One region of the Lysinibacillus sp. NPDC059133 genome, then DNA from elsewhere that is predicted to be linked to it. Evidence: riboswitches for the same ligand, from Rfam matches in the RefSeq annotation. Region 1 holds a riboswitch; each other region holds the start of a gene.
What was found. Region 1 has a riboswitch for magnesium ahead of ACFXN8_RS20840 (magnesium transporter CorA family protein). Riboswitches for the same ligand answer to the same signal wherever they lie in the genome.
Positions count from the first base shown of each region.

Region 2: linked by a shared signal. The riboswitch ahead of mgtE (magnesium transporter) and the one ahead of ACFXN8_RS20840 (magnesium transporter CorA family protein) in region 1 are both predicted to bind magnesium.
Region 3: linked by a shared signal. The riboswitch ahead of mgtE (magnesium transporter) and the one ahead of ACFXN8_RS20840 (magnesium transporter CorA family protein) in region 1 are both predicted to bind magnesium.

Region 1 covers NZ_JBHZDH010000051.1:9,052-12,180, forward strand. Annotated here, with positions in the region: M-box (ykoK) riboswitch at 768-942, shown strand; gene ACFXN8_RS20840 (magnesium transporter CorA family protein) at 1,190-2,119, shown strand; gene ACFXN8_RS20845 (magnesium transporter CorA family protein) at 2,141-3,091, shown strand.
Region 2 covers NZ_JBHZDH010000024.1:36,144-46,000, reverse strand. Annotated here, with positions in the region: gene ACFXN8_RS14130 (Ger(x)C family spore germination protein) at 110-1,267, shown strand; partial or broken gene ACFXN8_RS14125 (nucleotidyltransferase domain-containing protein) at 1,366-1,668, opposite strand; gene mgtE (magnesium transporter) at 2,334-3,692, opposite strand; M-box (ykoK) riboswitch at 3,946-4,111, opposite strand; gene ACFXN8_RS14115 (AcpB/EbpR/MafR family transcriptional regulator) at 4,418-5,905, opposite strand; gene ACFXN8_RS14110 (HD-GYP domain-containing protein) at 6,050-6,652, shown strand; gene ACFXN8_RS14105 (HAMP domain-containing methyl-accepting chemotaxis protein) at 7,406-9,367, shown strand; gene ACFXN8_RS14100 (DUF6037 family protein) at 9,621-9,857, shown strand, end outside.
Region 3 covers NZ_JBHZDH010000002.1:44,443-54,299, forward strand. Annotated here, with positions in the region: gene mgtE (magnesium transporter) at 384-1,742, opposite strand; M-box (ykoK) riboswitch at 2,002-2,164, opposite strand; gene ACFXN8_RS01515 (DUF5071 domain-containing protein) at 2,168-2,554, opposite strand; gene ACFXN8_RS01520 (class I SAM-dependent methyltransferase) at 2,719-3,531, opposite strand; gene ACFXN8_RS01525 (carcinine hydrolase/isopenicillin-N N-acyltransferase family protein) at 4,031-5,026, opposite strand; gene ACFXN8_RS01530 (XRE family transcriptional regulator) at 5,032-5,517, opposite strand; gene ACFXN8_RS01535 (DUF418 domain-containing protein) at 5,722-5,970, opposite strand; gene ACFXN8_RS01540 (hypothetical protein) at 6,116-6,553, opposite strand; gene ACFXN8_RS01545 (hypothetical protein) at 6,792-7,100, opposite strand; gene ACFXN8_RS01550 (TetR-like C-terminal domain-containing protein) at 7,174-7,392, shown strand; gene ACFXN8_RS01555 (NUDIX hydrolase) at 7,544-7,990, opposite strand; gene ACFXN8_RS01560 (NUDIX hydrolase) at 8,142-8,603, opposite strand; gene ACFXN8_RS01565 (GNAT family N-acetyltransferase) at 8,739-9,149, opposite strand; gene ACFXN8_RS01570 (GNAT family N-acetyltransferase) at 9,235-9,702, opposite strand.

The DNA of each region.
Region 1 (3,129 bases):
CAAGTGAATTGTACTCCGAATAATTTTGGTTGTCAACAACTGTTCAAAAGAAAAAACCTTAAAAAATGGTATCAGGGAAATAGTGTATTTTCGGTGCATCATCATAACATGGGAGGATTTCTGTTCCGTCTGGGGGTCCGATTAGCCACTTGGGGCAAAATGATATTGGCTACGAATGCGTATCACAGAGACGTAATTCCTCTTTACCCTTCCCTCGCCTACTGGCTCGCTCCAGGGTCTTGTAAATCCTCTATTTGATGAGCCATATTTTTATGCTTACAATTTTTACTTAATCAAATTGTGGGGTAGAGATTTTTCGAATTTAAAATTTATAAATTTGTAATTTACGATAATCAATAGCCTCTGTAACAGTTGTTAAGCCCTTTTCAGAATACGTAAGTTTTTTTATTTAAAACTGCTGAACAAAAAATCTAAATAGGATCAATACAAAAATCGATGAAAATACATAGAGTGGAGAGGGGCAATTGCTTTTTGTCTCTCTACTTTCGTTACGGAGCAAAGTTTACTGGAATCTTTTTGGTAATATGTGAGCTACGAGATTATGCCGAGGCATAATTGATTAGAGTAAAGTATTACGAAAGCTCTTTATCTGTTTTGTTTGAGAAAATTTTTTTCGTAAACAACCGCAAATTTCTACTCCGTTTATTTCTTATTTCGCACGGGAATTCGTAATAAAAAAAACCTAAAAAAAATTTTTTGACTCTTGACAAATCAAAAAATACGGCTTACGATTGCGAAGAAATTAAATAAAACCTCGTTAGGTGAGGCTCCTATACAAACATAGGCCACTGCCCAGAAATATCGAAAGATGCCCATGGGTAGAACAGGAATTGCCGGATTAAGGCTTTTCATAAGGTGGCTAAGAGATAAATTCATCTCTTTACGGTGTATAGTGCTAAAACTCGACTAGGGGGAATCGAAAGTGCTTTTTTGTGCTGCTTATTTTTGTGCACTTTTTAAACCCTCTAGGACTCCTAGAGGGTTTTTTAATTTCCAAAAAGATCCTTATTGCATAATGCCATATCGATTAAATCCTTTTAGCAGGGGTAAAAGAGTTCATTTTTAGAAAGGAGGGGGTCAAAATGGAGAGTCCGAGTCCGACCGATGAAGATAGTAGGAGTAAAAAACTTAAATCTGTTTTAATTCAGCAGATTAGGAGGGCGATTCAATGCTTAAAATCTATAAAAGAAGCAAAGAAGGGCTACTGGAAGAACAGCCTAAGATCGTTCAGGGTAGCTGTGTATATCTCACTGAACCATCCGAAGAGGATATACAGTATGTTGCTAATCGACTTGGAGTATCAACTGACTTTATTAGTGACTCCCTTGATATTGATGAACGATCACGAATAGAAAAAAGCGGAAATGATTTATTACTGATTGTCAATGTACCCTTAAAAATGCCAAATGGTGAAACTATACCATATAGGACAATTCCAATCGGTATTATTCAAACAAGTGAAGTAATTGTAATAATTTGTCGCGTTAATCATCCGATTTTACAGGAATTTAGCAAAATTCTCGATAAGAATTTTAATAACAATATAAACGTATCTTTTATTTTACAATTGTTGCTTATTTCGGCCCGTTATTGTTTACGATGCCTTGATGATATTAATCAAAAAGTTATTGTATCTGAAAAATTAATACAAAAATCAATCAAGAACAGTGAAGTGTATACTTTACTCAATATAAATAAGAGTCTTGTTTATTTCATAAAGGCGTTAACAGTAAATCTTGTAATGATGAGGAAATTGTCAAGAGTACTTGAAATGAATGAAGAAGATGAAAAACGGATGCAAGACACTCTTAATGAGATGCAACAAGCTCTTGATACATCAAAAATTTACAACGAAAATTTAGGTAATATGATGGATGCATATTCTGCGGCGATTGAAATTAACCTTAGTGTTGTAGTGAAAGTTTTAACTGCATTTACGATTATCTTGACGTTTCCGACGATGGTCGCAACAATTTATGGGATGAATTTCCCATTACCAAAGCAAGATGGTGCATATGCATTAGCAGTACTAATGTCAATCTCTGCAGTCATTAGCTTGTTGACAGGTTGGGTATTTTATAAAAAACGGCTATTTTAGAAGAGAAAGTGAGGAGAAAAGATGCTTACGATATATCAAAGTAATTCAATAGGTCAATTACAACAGGTATCTGATATTGTTCACAACACGTTGCTCTATCTTGTGGATCCGACAGATGCTGAAATTTCTCAAATTTCAAATAAACTTAATGTTCCGAAAGATTTTATTCGTGATTCCTTAGACATCAATGAGCGACCTCGGATTGAAAAAGAAGATTCGTCAATGGTCATCATTCTTAATTCTCCTGTTGTGATGAATGAGGAACGTTTGTACGAGGAAATTCCTTATCGTACGATACCAATCGGGATTATTCATGTAAAGGACCATTTAATAATTGTCACAAAAGAAGACAATCCATTATGTAGAGACATATTTTCAGGAAAATATGGAACATTTCAAACGCATATGAAGACTCGAATAACATTACTTCTATTTGAAGCGATTGCTCAATCGTATCTCGATTTTCTCAAGCGTATAAAAGCGCAGGTTGGACGATTACAGCGAGAATTAAAAGAATCACATAACAATCGAGAGCTTTTTGGTCTGATTCATATTAATAAAAGTTTAGTATATTTTTCAACATCTTTACGAGCTATGCGCAATGTCTTTTTACACCTTTCCAAAGGGCAGGATATAAAGCTATACGTAGAAGATCAACAAATGTTGCATAATGCGCTCGTAGATATTGAACAAGCAGCGGAAGTAACAGAAATGCGAAGTCTTAGTTTAAGTGGTCTTATGGATGCGTACGCAGCAATCACTCATAATAATCTGAATAGTGTTTTGAAAATACTGACTACTCTTACGCTTGTACTAATGATTCCGACTATAATTGGAAGTGTTTTCTCGATGAACGTCCCATTGCCCTATGAAGATCAGCCATTCATGTTCTTAGTAGTTATTGGACTAATGGTAGGAATCAGTGGAAGTCTCTTCTACGTATTTTACAAATCAAAATTTTTGCGTTTCTAATATATTCAGATAGTACGTAAGAAAGGTTGTGTTATAAA
Region 2 (9,857 bases), on a different contig from region 1:
CATCTACTGAACTTTCCCTTAAAATTTTTTAAAAGACCCTTTTATTTATAATTCTCTTCATTTTTGCCAAACTAAATAAAATATGTATTGATATTTAAGGTGGAGAGAAATGAATAGGACAATTAAGGGCTTTTTTATATTAACCGTAACACTCCCTCTTCTATCTGGATGTTGGGATGAGATAGAACCCCAAAGAATGTACTATGTTAATGGGGTCGGGGTGGATTTTAAAGACAATCAATATGAAGTTTATCTACAATTAATTAACTTTAAAGACATAGCAAAATCTGAAACACCTTATGCTCGTGAAGCACCTGCAGAGATTGGATATGCTAAAGGGGAAACTATGGAAGAAGCTATTTATGAATTATATCGCTCCATTGATCAAGAAGTATTTTGGGGACATATGACCTATCTGATATTTACAGAAGAGGCTTTAAAACACGAGGAAGTTATTTCAGTTTTCGATACTTTTTCGCGATTTAGAGAAACAAGATATCAGATAAATGTTCACTTTACTCAAGACTCTCTAGAAGAAATTCTTTTGATAACACCTATTTTAAATAAACCATTAATTGATTCTAAATTAAGTCATCCATTAAACATCCGGAAATTAGAAGTATTTACAGAACCCGTTAGCTTAAGGAATCTTGTTATTGGTTTAAATGAACCTAGTCATGAAGTTAGTTTACCTTTGGTTTCGATTGATGAAAATTGGGAGACAACAAAAGAGCACCCTTCAAAAGAGACTACAATTAAGGGGATAGGAATACTTTCAAAAGATGGATTTAGGGGGGTAATTAAAGGTGATACCGCAAGAGGTGTTAACTGGATGCAGAATAAAAAGAATAGAGGAGACTTAACCTTTAAATTAGACAGTAATAAAAGTTTAACAGTAGATATTGAAAAAAAATATTTTGATGTTAAACCAATTATTAAAGGCAATCAAGTACAGTTTAAGGTTGATATTAAAGTCGATGTTATACTTAATGGTTTCAAAAGTAAGGCAACAGAAAATGAAATACGTAAGGAAGTTATTAAGAAAGTTAAAGAGGAAATAAAGGCAACCTACGAAGCAGGATTGAAGTTAGACGTTGATATTTATCGTTTATCCGAATACCTTTATCGAAACAACGTAAAAGCATGGAAAGCATTGGAGAATAACGGGAAAATCCCCTTGACTAAAGAATCAATTAAAAAAATAAATGTTCAAGTTGATAAAATAAAATCAGGTAGAAAAACATTTGAAACAACAATTAAAGAATAAATACAAAATGACCAGGCTCACAAAAAAATGTGATTACCTAGTCATTTGTATATAAGACTATCACTTATTTATAGTTGATAACCCTTTTTGGTTAAATTTTCGTACTTATCCAATACATCTGAGATAAACGTTCAACTGTTATGGTTAAAAAGTTGCTTATTTCTAATTTAATCCCATCTCCCGTTAGATAGGACAGACCCTCTTCCTCTTCATACGGATGATATGCCAAAATGTTTCCATCAACCTTTTGAATGGGGGAACTTTCGATCTTCCTCTTCTGGTGGTGTTGACCACAAAATATGCAATTCAATGTCCGAATTTTCATCCTGTAAGTTTCTTGAAATCGATCCTGCCAGGATTATAGCTTCAATTTTCGGGTTTTGCAAATAGACTTCTGCCATATCTTTTGGGGGCAGGTTTTAGTATGGTTTTGGAGACAGTCGGAATAGGATTAATAGGTTTCATTAAAGACGTAATTTAGTTTGAACATTGACTTTTTAGTATATTCTTTCAATTAATACCTTTGGTGTACCCAACGCCTACAAAGGAATCTTTTTAAAAAGACATTTAACAATAACTTTGAAATCACAAGATTATTTTGATGGAAAATCCCTCTATTTACGTTTTGCATCTTACACCGAAAGCTGTTGACATTGCCACTTGACGTATAAATTACATTTATTGATTTTTCAGTTAACACTTTCTTTTTATTCTTTACTTGTTCAAAATTCATGAAATTTTTTTGTGAGTTACTTTTTAAATGTCCTTTATGTAAAAAGACAATAAAGTTATTTAAAAACCTAAAAAACATGTATAACCCCGTTCTAATTTTAGGACGGGGTTAAAATATAGTAGTTTAATTTTCAATATAAGATACTTCACTAATAACAATAAAGTCGTTTTAAATCTAAGGTTTATTCAAAAATAGTGCTTGATTGTTGAAAATCAAGCGCTATTCTATTTAAGGTTCTTGAAGCTAGGCAGTCCTTTTTGAGTTATAGTCACCCATTTGCTTAACAAATCTTGATAAAGCTTAAAGAATACCACCAGGAGAGCAGTGAATTTTCTACATCAATTTTGAAATAAACATTGTTGCAATGCCAAAGTAAATAAGTAAGGATAGTATATCATTTAGTGTTGTAATTAATGGACCCGAGGCCACTGCCGGATCGATGTTGAATTTATATAATATTAGTGGGATAATGGTCCCGGCTAAAGTCCCAATAATTAGAGTCACAACTAATGAACTACCAACAACTAAACCTAAAATCGGATTTCCCTGCCAAATATAGGCTATAATCGAGATTAATATTCCACAGGTAATGCCAATAATCAATCCAACTTTAAGTTCCCTAATAATAAGTTTAAAAACTACTCTTTTATTTGTATCTGTAGTGATTAGACCTCTTACAACAACAGCTAACGATTGAGTGCCTGTATTTCCAGTCATCCCAGCAATCATCGGCATAAAGAAGGCAAGTGCAACAACTTTGGATAATGTTTCCTCAAAACCACTAATAATGGTCCCTGAAACTAATCCGATAAATAAAAGTAAAATAAGCCAGGGAAGTCGGCGATATGCAGCCACGAGTGCCTTCGTGTCAAAATCAATGGCTTTACCAGATGCCGAAAGTTTTTCAATATCTTCATTTGCTTCCTTGATCACAACGTCAATAATATCGTCAACTGTTACAATTCCTACTAATTCATTATTTTTTTCTACAACAGGAATTGATAAAAAATCATAACGTTCTATTGCACGAGCAACTTCTTCCTGATCCGTTTCAGCAGAAACGGAGATTACTCTGCTATACATAATATCCTGAATTTTTTCAAATTCATTACTTATGATTAAATCCCGATAGGATACAACACCTACTAATTTTTTATCATTATCAATTACATATAAATAGTTAATCGTTTCTGAGAACTCTGCAAAAATTTTGAGTTTATCAATTGATTCTCGAATAGTAAAGTGTTGAGGAATCCACACAAAACGGTTTGTCATTATTCGTCCTGCAGTTTCAGGGGGGTAGTTCATGATATTTTGAACAATTTTTGATTCTTCTTGTTTCATACCTGAAAGAAGTTCTTCAATTTTATCAGGAGATAGGTTTTCTAATAATGAAGCTAAATCATCATTATCCATTAAATTCATTACCTGTCCTGATTTTTCAATCCCTAATTTATTAAGAACTTTTAATTGGAGTACCTTTTCAAGCTCTTGAATGAGTTCAGCGATTTGTACAGAAGTAAGAAACAATAAGAAACGTGTATGATGTTTTTCTGGTAACCCCTCAAAAATCCGTGCAATATCATAAGGTTGGAGTTCCTTTAATATTGCTTGAAATTCTTTCTGTTTCCCTTCTTTTAATGACTTGAAAATTTGAAGAGTTATTTGGTTTTCTGTCATGTTTTTAATCATTTTAACCACTCCTTAATTGAGAAACAAAAACAAAATTCCTCTCAACGATAAAGCAATAGTTAAGAAAGATAATTTAAAATTCCTCATAAATATTCTTTGTATTTAGTTCATTTTTATAACATTTCGAGTTTGGTTCTGAATAGTCATCCATTTTCCTCACCTCACAGAAAAATAAAACACCTTCATAACGAATGAAGGTGTTTACACGGTACTATAAACCTACATTGATTGCACTACAAATAAATGTAGCAAATGTGCTCCTCCATTCGTAGAGCTTTAGCACTGTGTGGCATAGGACAAAGCCAGCTACATTAAAAACCACCTTATGTCGATGGTTTCTGTTGACCCATTGGCGTCTTTCGACATTTTTGGGCAGTAGCATATCTCCTACACAGGAGCCTCACCTAACGAGGATGTTTTGTTTGAAATTTCACTCTATAAGAATATCTTTGAAAAGTCAATGTTTTTATAAATGATTTAATATTTTTACACATTAGTATCTCTGTCTTAAGTAGCTATTGAATTGGATTCATTTTTTTATGACTTTGTCTCCTATTTAAATATATACCGTCTGCTAAACACGAAAAGATTCTGTATATCACAGGATTTTTTTAGCTATCAGATGTTAGAATTGCTGATTTCTGTAACTCTGATTAAATGAAAAATAAATCAATAAGTTCCTTTGTTGGCTTACATTACACAAAAGGAACTCTTAAATCACTTACTTATTCAAACTCTTTAGAAAGTTTCAAATGAATTAAAGTGAAAATTTCTTTTTGTACTTTATTCAGATCATGTGACAAAGGAATTGTATTAACGCAAATTAAAGGAGCGGATATATCTTTTAACCCTGAAATATTCGTGATAATTAAGTCATAATTTTTGGAAACCTCTCTGAAAGTACTTAGATTTAATTCCTCAATTATAAATGGCTTAATTAAATGTCCAAATTGATATACCATTATATTTTGTATGAACTCAGTGTGTTCTATGTCTGCATCACAAAATATTCCTACATGAAGTATCGGAACTTTACTTTTTAATGCACTCAATAAGTGTCCCCAATTTATAATCAATATGTATAACGTTTCCGTAAAAAAATTCGAAGTCCATTTAAATTCCTTATGAAATTGAAATTTCGTTAGCTCCTCTTTTAAAAACAATACAAAGTATGAAAATTCATGAGAAAAACGTTCTGAAAATAAACGTCTTTTATCATTTAAAATAAAACTTCGACCATAATTCATGGTTTGCAAATTATATAATTCCAAAATTATCTTTTCTTTTTCTTTATTTTGAATGGGTATATTTAATTTGGTTGCGAGACAATGCAAAAAAGAGTCGATTTTAGGGACAATTATCCATGCTTTATTTATTTTTTGTTGAATCATTCTTTCTAATGTTTCGTAGTTGAAGGCATATTGATTATTAAGTAAAGCAGAAAAGAGCTGTTGAACAGTTTCTTTGTTAAATTCAAGATTAAAAGTGTCTTTAAACCATTCACAAAACAATGTGTTATCAAAAATGCTTAGATCTAAATGATTTGGAAAATGTTCTGGAACAATTTTCTTGTGATGATTCTTTAATCGAATCACATTTACCATTGTCCAATTTTTAATTCTAATTAAGTCTGGGAAATTAGGTTGAATATGATTTGCTTGCATTACATGGAGGAATAATTTATCCAATACTTTGATTTGTGTGTCTTCAAATGGGGTATAAGTTACACCATACTTCTCATAAAAAAAATGAACCATAATAGATCTAATATTTTGTTCGTTCCCAATTATTTTACAAGGGTTTGTTACGATTTGTATTTCATACTTATTTAAAAAAGTATTCAATTTAGCAATAATCCGTCTCATAGTGGAAGAGCTTAGAAATAACTCATTTGCTATGGTTTCAATGTCGTATTTCTCTTCAAAAAATATGCGTTCGAGGAACAAAAATTCTGGACTTAAAGATAATACCTTTTGATAAATAAAATCTGCAGAATAATGATTTGGATAGGTAAGCATAACACCATTTTGAGATGTTTGAATTTGAAAGGGTTTAAATTCTGTATTTATTAACTTAATGTCATCACGTAGAACTCTTTCAGAGCAATTGAGTGCTTGAGCTATCACACTCAAAGTAATCCATCCATCCCTTTCATATAATTTCTCTAAAAATTGTAGTTGTCTGAGTAAGTTTTTATTCAAAAGTAAGCGCACTATTGTATTCCTTCCTTAGTTAACAAAATTCATTTGGTACATTTCAAATTATTCCGATTGTGAGGTATTTTTTGAAATGAAATATTGGTTTGGGTTTGATAACATTTTTTTATATTTAAATAGTTAAAGGAGATGAATATCTTGATGAATATCTTGATAAAAGATCTTTTAAGGTTACAGGATACATATACAAAGGAACATAGTGAAAGGGTGGCTGTATATGCCACGATTTTAGCTAAAGAAACAAAACGATATGATCAAGATGCCCTTAACAAACTTTTTAATTCATGTTTACTACATGATATAGGTAAAATAGGGATTCCAAATGAAATATTAAATAAAACAACCTATCCTCTCACTCAAAAAGAATATGATGTGATAAAGACGCACCCTCAAATAGGCGTAGATTTATTAAAAATGTTTCCTTCCATCGATGTCGACTTTTCTATTATTCGTTCACACCATGAAAAGTGGAATGGTAGTGGGTATCCTGATGGTTTAAAAAGAAGCGAGATACCTTTAAGTGCAAGAATTGTCTCTATTGCAGATGCATTTGATTCAATGACTTCTACGAGGTCGTATCGAAAAGCAATAGATCCAAAAGAAGCATATAATCGAATTATTGAAAGGAAGGGAAATCAATTCGATCCCGAATTAGTAAAAACCTTCCGAAAAATATATTCTTCGTGGGTTAAAATCATGAATTTTTATATATATTTAAATGTTATGAAACAAGCTAATCTATAAAATAGTTTTTGAAAAATTAAAATTTGTTGAACCCTTAACATGCCAAACTTATATTTAGTAACAAAATCTACTTAATATGGATAATAATCCAAAGGTAGAATATACGAATAACCGAGTAGAAATGGTATTTTTTTATATAAAGGGAGTCTTTTTCGGAATTTCCAATATTCGGAATGTTGAAAATTCTACGATTCCATTCAATATCAATACACCTGTGTATAAAAAGATATCATTATTTATTGAAAATACAAGAAACTTTTTAACAATTTTCTTTTCAAATAATGAAAAGATCTTTATAACAATTGTAATTAAAAGATTCAGTTATAGAGATAAATATCCTCCTGAGAAAAAACTACCTTTAATCAGCGAGAAGAAATATTTGCATATAAAGTCATTAAAGAATTTAAAAATATTTTAGATGATATATTAGAATCCACTTATTTATTCCCTAATTTTGCATTACAAAAAGACCATTTATCTTCAACACTTCTATTTTTATACTTAAACCCTAAGAAGCAGCTCTTAATAAGTACATAGAAAAAACATCGGATAGTTATGTACCTAGTAACAAAACAATAAACATTGTTTTACAAATTAAAGCGACTCTAATCAAGTATGGTGAGGAAACTAGTATTCCAAAAGGTAATGTTGGAAATGGGGATGTAGGGAAGGTTTGAGGGGCAGCATTCTTTTTTAGTCTAAAAAGAACAAAAAACACATTTAAAAACTAATGAAGACAAAAGGAGAACTGTTTTGAAAAAAATATTTAGAAGCTTTAGGGGGAAGCTGTACACATTATTTGCTTTTACCTTACTAATTCCTGTTATAACTGTAGGGAGTTTATCGTATCTTTCAGCAAAAGATTCGATAAAAAACGAAATACTCTTTAGTGCGAATGAAAGTGTTAAAATTTTAAATACACTAATTGATGATAAGTTACGTGAAAAAATAAACGACATGACTGTTTTTAGCGAGGATCTGGACTCTTCTAAGTATGAACAGCAGGAAAAAGAAATATTAACAAATTTTCATCAATATTTGGAGAGGAATCCAGATGTATTAAGCATTTATATCGGTACAAATGAGGGAACAATGATCTCAAAACCAGAAGTACATATTGCGGATTATAATCCTTTGGAAAGAGATTGGTATAAAGAGGCTGTAGCTTTAAAGGGTGAAACTCTAATAACGAATCCTTATATGGATGCAGAAACCGGGGATATGGTCGTGACAATTGCTCGACAGGTAAAAGATCAATCTGGAGTAATGGCACTTGATATAAAATTGACAGACCTTCAAAAAATCGCAAATTCAATCAAAATAGGAAAAAATGGTTATTCTTCTATTTTTGGTGACAATAATTTGGTCATCTCACATCCTACATTAGAAGCAGGTAAGGAATTAAACGAGAGCTTCCTCGATCAAATGTACGACAGTGAATCTGGCACATATGATTATGTCTTCGACGGGGATGACCGTATTTTGTTCTTTACAACGGAGGAGTTGACAAATTGGAAAATTACTGGAACAATTTTCGCGAAGGAAATTAATCAATCAGCATCATCCATTTTATATAAAACGTTGCTTGTACTAATCGTTGCGATTGTAATCAGTTCGATTGTTTTCTTTTTTGTCATGAAGGCCATTATAAAACCGATTAGATTACTAAAGGATAGTGCAGTAACTATTAGTAAAGGTGATTTAACAGAAAAAGTGAAAGTTACTTCTCATGACGAGATTGGACAGCTAGGACAAGCCTTTAACGATATGCAAGACAGTTTAAGAATACTTATTCAAAAAATTGAACAAAATGCCGAAGAGGTAGCCTCGTCGGCAGAAGAGCTAACAGCCAATGCTAATCAAACGAGCATTGCTACAGAAAAAGTGGCCATTTCAATTCAAGATGTTGCGTCGAGCGCAGACACGCAAACGACAAGTGCGAATAAGAATGCAGAATCGTTACAAGAGCTTTCTAAGGCCATTCTTCATATTGCGGAGATCTCATCTACTGTGACCGATCTTTCACAGCATGCAACGCTACAAGCAAATGAAGGTGGACAGGCAGTCCAGGATACAAAAAATCAAATGCAGTCTATTCATGTATCGGTGACCGATTCAAACACGAAAATTCAATCATTACATGAACGCTCTCAGCAAATTACGTCCATTTTAGATGTGATTACAAGCATTGCAGATCAAACGAACTTACTTGCTCTCAATGCAGCGATTGAGGCAGCAAGAGCAGGGGAGCATGGAAAAGGATTTGCAGTTGTTGCTGATGAAGTAAGAAAGCTAGCGGAGCAGTCGCAGGAATCTGCAAAGCAAATTTTTGAACTAATCAATGGTATTCAATTAGAAACAGAACAATCTGTAAACATCATGGCAAAAGTTACAGAGGATGTTCAAAATGGACTACATGTATCGGATGAAGCCATCGCGAAATTCCAAGTGATTAAAACAAGCATGGATAAAATAACTCCTAAAATGGGAGAGGTATCTTCTGCATCTGAACAGATGTCAGCAAGTGTACAAGAGGTGACAGCTATTACGGAGGATTTGGCATTTTCAGCTAAAGGTAATGCATCTGCTTCAGAAGACGTTGCAGCGTCTACAGAGGAACAATTAGCTTCGATGGAAGAGATTAATGCTTCTGCACAAGCTCTTGCGCATATGGCAGACGTATTAAAACAGATCATTAGCCAATTTAAATATTAACAGAATCAGATATAACATTCTTTTTTACATTTTCTACTGTTTTGCATATAAATAAAAGTACCCTATAAGATAAACTTTTTAGTGTCTATCTTATAGGGTACTTTTAACTATAGGATAGACTTTTTTCAAAGTGTCTATCTTATAGGGTACAGTTTAAGTCCGAGAGGGCTCTTTTTATTTTGTTTTGTCCAAAGAAATCCTACATGATAAACTATACTTGTAACGTATCAAGAGAAATGGGGGACGACCGCCAATGAGTGCTTTAGTTAATCTGAGATCATTGAGAGATGATATGAGATCAAAAGGGGAAAATTTTGATATTTTTGATTTTAGCTATAATGGAAAAAGTTATTTTGTAATAGTGAAAGTTTTTGATCAAAAAGATAAACCAAAACACGCGCTTGTTAAATTAGTCTTTTTACGCGTTGAAGATGTAGCAGATAAATTTGAGGCGTGGGCAAATGTAAATGGGCTTGATAGAAAATCTAAA
Region 3 (9,857 bases), on a different contig from region 1:
CGCTTTCTTTTTCACTCTTTTTTTTGTTCAAAATTCACATAAAATTTTATTTGCGAGTTACTATTTTAATGTCCTTGATGGTAAAAAGACAATAAAATTTTTAATTTAAAACCTAATTAGGACGGGGTTAAAATATAGTTGTTTAATTTTCGATATAATATACTTTACAATACATAAAAATATAACAATAAAGTCATTTAAAAATCTAAGGTTTATTCAACAATGGCGCCCGATTGTTGAAGATCAATAAAAAAATTCTTGAAGCCAGGCACATGCTTATTGAGTTATAGCCACCGTTAACTTAACAAATCTTGATAAATGAGCTTAGTTAAGATTTATTTCTTAAAGAATACCACGGGGAGCAGCAGTTAATCGTGGTTTTTCTACATCAATTTTGAAATAAACATTGTTGCAATGCCAAAGTAAATAATTAAGGATAGTATATCATTTAGTGTTGTAATTAATGGACCAGACGCCACTGCTGGATCGATTTTAAATTTATATAAGATTAAAGGAATAATGGTCCCAGCTAAAGTCCCAATAATTAGAGTCACAACTAATGAACTTCCAACAACTAAACCTAAAACCGGATTTCCTTGCCAAATATAGGCTATAATCGAGATTAATATTCCACAGGTAATGCCAATAATCAATCCAACTTTAAGTTCTCTAATAATAAGTTTAAAAACTACTCCTTTATTAGTATCGGTAGTAATTAGACCTCTTACTACAACAGCTAATGATTGAGTATCCGTATTTCCAGTCATACCAGCAATCATAGGCATAAAGAACGCAAGTGCGACAACTTTGGATAATGTTTCCTCAAAACCACTAATAATGGTCCCTGAAACTAATCCGATAAATAAAAGTAAAATAAGCCAGGGAAGTCGGCGATACGCAGCCACGTGTGCCTTCGTGTCAAAATCAATGGCTTTACCAGATGCCGAAAGTTTTTCAATATCTTCGTTTGCTTCCTTGATAACAACGTCAATAATATCGTCAACTGTTACTATTCCTACTAATTCATTATTTTTTTCAACAACAGGAATTGATAAAAAATCATAACGCTCTATTACACGAGCTACTTCTTCTTGATCCGTTTCAACAGAAACGGAGATCACTCTGCTATACATAATATCCTGAATCTTTTCAAATTCATCACTTATTATTAAATCTCGATAGGATACAACACCTACTAATTTTTTATCATTATCAATTACATATAAATAGTTAATCGTTTCCGAGAATTCTGCAAATGTTTTAAGTTTATCAACTGATTCTCGAATAGTATAGTGTTGAGGAATCCACACAAAACGGTTTGTCATTATTCGTCCTGCCGTTTCAGGAGAATAATTCATTATATTTTGAACAATTTTTGATTCTTCTTGCTTCATACCTGAAAGAAGTTCTTCAATTTTATCAGGAGATAGGTTTTCTAACAATGAAGCTAAATCATCATTATCCATTAAATCCATTACCTGTCCTGATTTTTCGATCCCTAATTTATTAAGAACTTTTAATTGATGTACTTTTTCAAGCTCTTGAATGAGTTCAGCGATTTGTTCAGGAGTAAGAAACAATAAGAAACGTGTATGATGTTTTTCTGGTAACCCCTCAAAAATCCGTGCAATATCATAAGGTTGGAGTTCCTTTAATATTGCTTGGAACTCTTTCTGTTTTCCTTCTTTTAATGCCTTAATAATTTGAAGCGTTATTTGATCTTCTGGCATGTTTTTAATCATTTTAACAACCACTACTCCTTCATTGAGGAATAAAAGAATATTCCCCCAACGATAAGACATTCGTTAAGAAAGATAATTTAAAATTCCTCATGGATATTCTGTGTATTTAGTTCATTTTTATAATACTTCGAGTCTGGTTCTGAATAGTTATCCATTTTCCTCACCTCACAAAAAAATAAAACACCTTCATAACGAATGAAGGTGTTTACACGGTACTATATACGTACATTGATTGCACAACAAATTAATTGTAGCTAATCTACTCCTCCATTCATAGAGCTTTAGCACTGTGTGGCATAGGACAGAGCCAGCTACATTAAAAACCACCTTATGTCGATGGTTTCTGTTGACCCATTGGCGTCTTTCGACATTTTTGGGCAGTAGCATATCTCCTACACAGGAGCCTCTTGAAAAGGGATATTTTTTTAGATTGTTTCCAAAATCTCTTTTGCGATTTCATCAAGTTCTTCTGCGAGTTCATTATGTGTAGGTGTTTCAGCAACTCTTGTTAAATACTCTCTAAACTGAACTCTTGACTCTACTGGCAATTCAATAACCAAAAAGTGTAAAATAAACCACTTCCAGTTTTCGTCATCTGAAGATAAAACATCTTGCACATGTGGGACAATTTCTTCTGGAAAAGTTAATAGTAATTCTAATACGCTTGGTGCTACTGGCCAATTCATATCTTGAATCCATTCAAGGAGGTTAGGCAGTAAAGGCAATATTTTATCTCTATCCATTTTTTCAATCATTTCTACTCTATCATTATCATGCTTATGTCTTGGCAAAAGATATTCAAAGTTTTCCATATGCATCTCTCCCTTAGATTTTTATACATGGCAATCTATTTATTGTATCAGTCTTTATTGAACTAATCTGCGCCGTTAGTTCAATAAGAAAAAAAGAGCTGCCTACGCAACTCAATGATCTTCAAGTAAAGCACCCCGTTCGTTGAATAAGGAAAATACTAAGGTTACTTTTTCATACCGATGTATAGTAGGTGAGATGAAATCCCTAGAATATATGGGTCTGTCGCTTTTTCTTTTATTAAATTAATGATTTTATTTACTTCCTCTTCACCCTTTCCTTTCCAGTAATTCCAACTATCGTTGTTTAAAATAACTCCTGGATTTGAACCAATTAAATCTAATAATGTTTCAAATCCTTGCGATTCCATAAAAGGTTTTATGTCCTCAATATTAAAATAATACGCACCTGTAAAACGTCCCTTATCTGCATGATTAAAGCAACCTGTTTGAGAAAACTGAATTATGTTATCCAAGTTATCGTTTGGTCTCCAATTCTCTGGAAATAATAGGGATGTAAGTATGTGTCTAATTCTTGGCATAAAAGCAACAAAAACCAGCCCACCCTTTTTTGTCACTCTTTTTAATTCTTTTACTGCCTTAATACGGTCATTTTCCTTCTGTAAATGGTACATAGGGCCAAGCATTAATGAAGAGTCGAATTGTTCTTCTTTAAACATATTAAGTTCTTTAGCATCAGCTGTATAAAACCCTTCAAACCGTCCTTCTAAATCAAGTTCTTTTGCTTTATTTTTAGCAACTTCAACTAACCTTGGTGTTAAATCGGCCAATGTTACCTTATATCCATCTTTGGCAAGTTCCATTGAATATTTTCCTGGTCCAGCCCCATTATCAAGGATGTATCCCTTTTTGGGCATATATTTCTTTATATAATGCCAATTTACTTGGAATTCAATAGGTTCACGTTCAAGTCTTCCCCACTCATCAAATTGATTGTAATAGTTAATTATCTTACTCATAATTTCCGCCCTCTCCATCTTTTTTACCTATTAATTTCGGTAAAAAGTATTCAAGTCCTTCTTCAACTAACCTGCCCCGTTAGCCATCAATGAAGCGCAAAAATCAGCTCTTCACCACAGAAAATGAAAGATGATTAAGTTCTTTCATGGGAGTTTAAGTGCATTTCTTCACAATCCTCATAGTGATAATAATATAAATATCCAATAAGAAATCATCTACCCCTAAGAATCTAATGGATTTTAGGAATGGTTTCATATTTCACTTATTACCATACATGTAAAGCCATTTGACGCTATATTTATAACTTTTCTTTCATTGAAAACCTCCAAAAAGGCTTAGGAATAACTCCTAAGCCTTTTAATCTTCTTTTAGAGTCTAACTGTACATCAAACCAACTTGACCCGATGCTACTTTTTGTACCTCTATTTCTGATTGTTAAAGTACCTCTATAGTTCCAGAAGACCTCGAAATAATTTTACAGGGGTATTCGTTAGCTAACTAAGAAAATGAATCAGGGTAGCGAGCTAAAAATTGAACCATCTCATCTGAAATTTTCCATTTAAATATTGCAGTCAATGTTGGGTTTCTAAAAAATGAATTCACAGCATTATAATTAAATTCTGTATTGTAAGTTTCAAATTGTTCAGTAACATTTTTTGCTCTAAGACGCTGAAGATCGACAGATCGAGAAAGTGATCCATTGGCAAAATCAAAATCAACCATTTTTATAGTTTTTCTCTCGGGATTTTGGTTGGTATAAGCATGAACTTCCATTCGGTTAATATCATACACAAGACTATAGACTGTATCCTCACGCTTTGCAGAGGTTAATACTTCGAAAGTAAAATCAATTACATCGACAAGATTTAGATTTTCTTGCAATCTTTTTGAAACTGTTAATAGCCGTTGCATTGAGTTCTCGTGATATTCATCACAATCAGACCAATTTGTTTTTCCACTCTCGATTTCTTTCAACGCTTCTTCATAAGGAGAATTTACTATTATTGGAAATATCGATTTTTCCCTGTAGAAGGTCATTTCTCCATTAAAAAATTCTATTATTGTATGTTCTCCACTTCTGTCTGCAATCAGATAGTGTAATTTAGATGTACTCTGGTCAATTCGAATGGACGGGGCTACTTCCAGGACTTCTTGAACCGTACTACATGTGTCTAACAAATATTGAATCCATTGTAACTCGTTTACCGCAGGACGTACGTCAGAAGCAGGATATTCAGTTTGCCAAAGAGTGGTCTGCTCCACAACAAGACCTTTTTCATTAATACCGCCATTCGGATTTTCCTTTCCAATCTGTGAAACGGTCAAACTTCCATAAGCAGAGACCCAAGAAGCTGGTTGAGTAGGTGGCATCATTAAAGCCGTCTTTCGAACACCTCTTTGGTTTGTAAATAAATAAACCCCATCGTAGATCACATCTTGATTCTTACAAACAAGAAATTCACCATTTTGATTGATTTGAAAAGCTGTACTCATGTATTTTACTCCTTTGGATTTAACAATTTTTCAAGTAAAACATAATTACCGTTTTCCATTAGTTCTAAAAAAGTTTCGCAAATTCTACGGGTTTGTTCATTGTTTTGACTAACTATGGTATCAAACCTACTAATTAGGATATACTTCTCTTTTTCGGTTTCAAGAAGAACTAATTTCTCACGATACTCTTCAACTTCGTGCTCGCCTTTATCTAACTTTTGATTAAGGAAAAGAATTTGAATATCAATCTTTTTTTCTTGTGTTAGTTCTTGTAAATAATTTTTCTCATCGATTAATAAATTTGCCTCAATCTTAAAATACTCAGCTAAAAATTGTAGCCTCTCCTTGGGAACAGGACGACGCTTTTTGACCCAATCGGAAAATTGTTGTGGAGTAATCCCTGCAGCCCTACATACATTAACATACGAGACTTGATTGATAAGAGCCAAGTATTGTAAGACAGTTATTGATTCTTGTGAATTCATTTTCATCTCAATCGCCTTCCTGACATAATATATGTCAATTATAACGTTGACGTAAAATATGTCAATCATAATTTTTTAAAATTTTAAATAATACCATTGGGCTTCCACAAAAAAGTGAAAATAAACCAGGTTATGATCTAACCTACTTGTTACTTTAAGTACAAAATTTCATTATCTTTTCTAAACTTTAACCTAGATATCTGGTGTTGTTCAACAATACAATATGGCCCAATTGTTGAATAGAAACACCGGGTCATTTGTGTTGTTACCGTCTTTGGCTGACAAGTTAGTCCATTTTCTGTGTATGCCTTCCAACGGTCCATATCGAAATCTTTTTAAATATAAAGTACTAAAACAACATTGTATTGAAAAGATTATCACCACAAGTAAACTAGGCTTAGTGAATATTTTAATTGCTCCTGCTTTGACTACATTCACAAAGTAAGCACTTAAATCCATTGGTTACTTTGAAACTATTCCAAGTGTTGTTGTTTAGTTATCATATTACAAATAGACAAAAATCTACTATGGTACTTTTAGGGCGCTCTGCTGCCTGTTTAGTTACGAACAGGACTGCCAGAAAGCAAATAAAAAGCCCAGCAAACTATGCTAGGCTACCTCCATTATTCTTCCTCTTCAAGCAAAATAACACTTTCCAAATATTTATAAATCTTCTTAATTCTTTTGCTAATTCATTATTTATATCACCAGCTTGATACCATTCATTAATAAGATTTCTTTGTGCTTCAATGGCTATAAAAGCTAAGTCTTCTTTTTGTTCTTCCTGTTCTGAAGAATCCATTTTATAAGATGAATATTGTATGTGACGATAATAAATTTCCACTTTTTGCGCAATATCTAAAGAAAATTCATTCGTTTCTTGCACATGCTTGATAATTGATGCTGTTACATAATCTTTTAAATCTTTTTTTACATGATTAATTTGTTTTACAACATTGGCTGGTAGTTTGCTCATCTTCCGTTCATGTAAAAAATAACGTAAACGACGTTTTAACAAAGTAAATGTCCGGTTATTCAACATATCTTTTCTTCCTTAAGAATATAATCAATTTCATGTTTTTGCTGTTCAATAAAATAAGGCCTTTTCATAGTTAATATTTGTTCACTAACTCAATTCACACCCAATTATGTCACCAATGAGTGAACCATTCCACTAGGATAGATACAGTAAAAGCCGTTTCTCTAATATAGCGAAACGGCTTATCTTTAATAATAATATTGCAAGGATCACTCTTTTGTAAAATTAATTGTTGACTACGCTAAAAATTACTAAAAGGCGGCTTATTTAGAAGCTTCGATCTTTTTTTACTTTTTAAACATAAACCTAGCCCTAATCCAATCACAGCAATCACAATTGAAAATAAAAATACATCATTGTTTCCAGCAATAAAGGCATCAATTGAAATTGACCTTTTCAGCTTTTGAATCGCATCAGCAGTCATACCTATCATCTCAGTTTTATGCTCTTCTAGCATTTCCTTACCATGAAATTCTGTACGATTCGAAATCAATGTGACAATTAGACTCGATGTAAGTGCTCCAATCGTTTGTCCTAACGTACTGTTCATCGCTGTACCATGAGATACTTCTTCTGGTTTTAATGCATTAAGTGCATTTGTTTGTAAAAGTAAAATCGGAGGAATGTTTGAATCAGTTTGGATAGATGGGAAAGTAGTAATTATTCCAAACATACCAAAAAAATATGCATTTGCCGTTTTGGCGGGGATATTAACGAGCATAATTGATGAATGGATTAGAAGCGATTTTGAAGAAACACCAGAGCAGTTCTCTCAAATTGCTGTCTACATGACCAAAGAATTGGCGAAAAGTTTAGTAGCAAAATATGAAAAAAAAGGCTAGCCACTTAGCTAGCCTTTTTATAATTCACCCACCACGTTTAACACCCCGTTAGCCATCCATGAAGCGCAAAAATCAGCTCTTCACCACAGAAAATGAAAGATGATTAAGTTCTTTCATGGGAGTTCAAGAAGCCATTGCTTACTATCTTTGTTTAAAGATAATCAAATATATTTATATCAATTGAATCAATATAACCTATTTCCTCATTTAAATCCCAAAGCTTTATTTCTGATGTTTCCTCATTCTCTATAAATGGTTGTAGTTTTTCCATTGTAGTAAAGTACACAGGATTATATTTTATGTTGCCATCTAATGAATTTTCTGTTTTGATTAATCCTTTAAAATCTAAGTTTGTAACTAATTGTCCAGTTTCCTCATAAAGTTCTCTAATGGCACATTCCTTTGACGTTTCATTATTTTCTCTACCCCCAGAAGGTAGTTCCCATTGTTTACGCCAAGTGTTATAGCAAAGGAGATACTTTCCTTCGCACTTTACTACGGCAAAAGAACCCAATAGGGGCTGGTATTTTTTTATATCTATTTCTGGTATATTAATGAAATCAAGAAATTTAAATCCACTATTTTTCAGATAAGTCATAAGGAAGCCTCCTTTGATAAGCTTAATATTGCTTCAATAAACAGCATACAAATACCTTTATCTTAGTTTTTCTCGTAAACTAACCTGCTTCGTTAGAAAAAAGCGCCTCCACTTTTTGTAGAAACGCACCCGTTAGCTTAAGTATTTTCTTTCACAAACTTTTGCTTGGTCTAGTCCGATTTAATAACCTTTTGTTCAATTCCCATAACGCCGTTTTATTGCTATCCCATTTCAAAAGCGTTACTGCCTCTTCAAAACATAACCATTTGTAGTTGAGGTGCTCTTTTGATAAAGATATATCTTTTGTAGGAACTTTAACACCAAAAGAAAATTCTTTTAATACATAAACGTCTTCTCCCCAAAGGAAATTCCCAACTACATCTTCTACTGGTAGTGACGACATAGAATCTAATTCAATATATGGATAATCTCTTGTAATACCAGCCTCTTCAAATGCTTCTCGTTTAGCTGATTCAATAGGAGTCTCACCCTCTTCTCCACCACCAGCTAATCCCTGCCAATATCCATAATCACTTCTCTTAAAAATTGCATATCCAATAGAATTGTCAGTGATTACATAAGGAAATACCAAAACTTGATAAGGTGCCCTCATTGCTTATCTCCTCCCAAAAATAACCTTAAAATAAATTTGACCTTTCTTCAACCACCCTGCACCTTTAATTCAAAAGCTCCTATACAACTCAATGATCTTCAAGTAAAGCACCCCATAGTTGAAGAATACTTAGTCCTATTTACTTTTTAAAATACATTGAAATCGTTCCACACCTGGATATTTTTCACCTAAACTCGTTATCTTAAATCCATAATTTTTATAAAAATTCACAGCATCTTTATCGGTTTCAGCAAACATAAAAGATAAAGAATATTTTTCCAAGATAAAGCTAATCATTTTACTCCCAATACCTTTTCCTCTATGATTTGGAGATACTGCGATATGTTTTATTTCACAATGCTTCGGACTTAAAAATTCTATTCCAATACAACCAGCAACCTCAGATTCAAGGTCATATCCATATAACTCTCTTACTGGAGATTGCATATATAATTCATATTCTTTCTCGACATTCTTTTCAGAGGTCGCGAAGGATAAAAGTTCTCTTACATTAGGTTGAATAGATGTCGATTTAATTTCTTTCATAAAACATGTCCCTTCTTGCATTAAACTGCAAAGTTAGTTGAAGAAGAATCAATTCCACGACTGCTCTATTGAACAATCACACCTGTTAGTTCAACAACTTCTTTAAATCAATTCTTGTGTAAGTTTTATTATAGGTCGTACCATTATCATTATAAAATATGGCTTTTTTAAAATATGGGTCGGAGACAGGTTGGTAACCGTGTTTGCTAATTAACTTTATCATTTTGGGATTTTCTATTGGGTCAACACTCACAAATATCTCAGAATGACCTAAACTCTTTGCAATATTTTCTCTATATCTAATTAAATCTGAACCTATACCATTACCCCGATAATTCTCTTTTACATATAGGTCACTTAATTTAGGAAGCAAAGTGCCTTTTAATTTAAGAACTCCAAAACCCAATATAAGTGAGTCTTGTTCAGCGATTGCCAAATATACCTCCCTTTTTGCAAATTGCTTTAAATAATTTGTGAATAAATCTTTATTATTTCTAATATCACATAAACCCGATAAGTCATTTTCATTCGCTAATCTTATTATGTAGTTCATTGTTACTTTCACTTCCCTTTAATAAATCACTATTTTAGATTCAATTCCATTTTTAACAATCCTACGTCGTTAGTTGAATAATTTAAGAGTAAATTTTGCTCATAAATAAAAACTGAACTAAATTTTATAAGTATTAGTTCAGTTGAAAATATCCA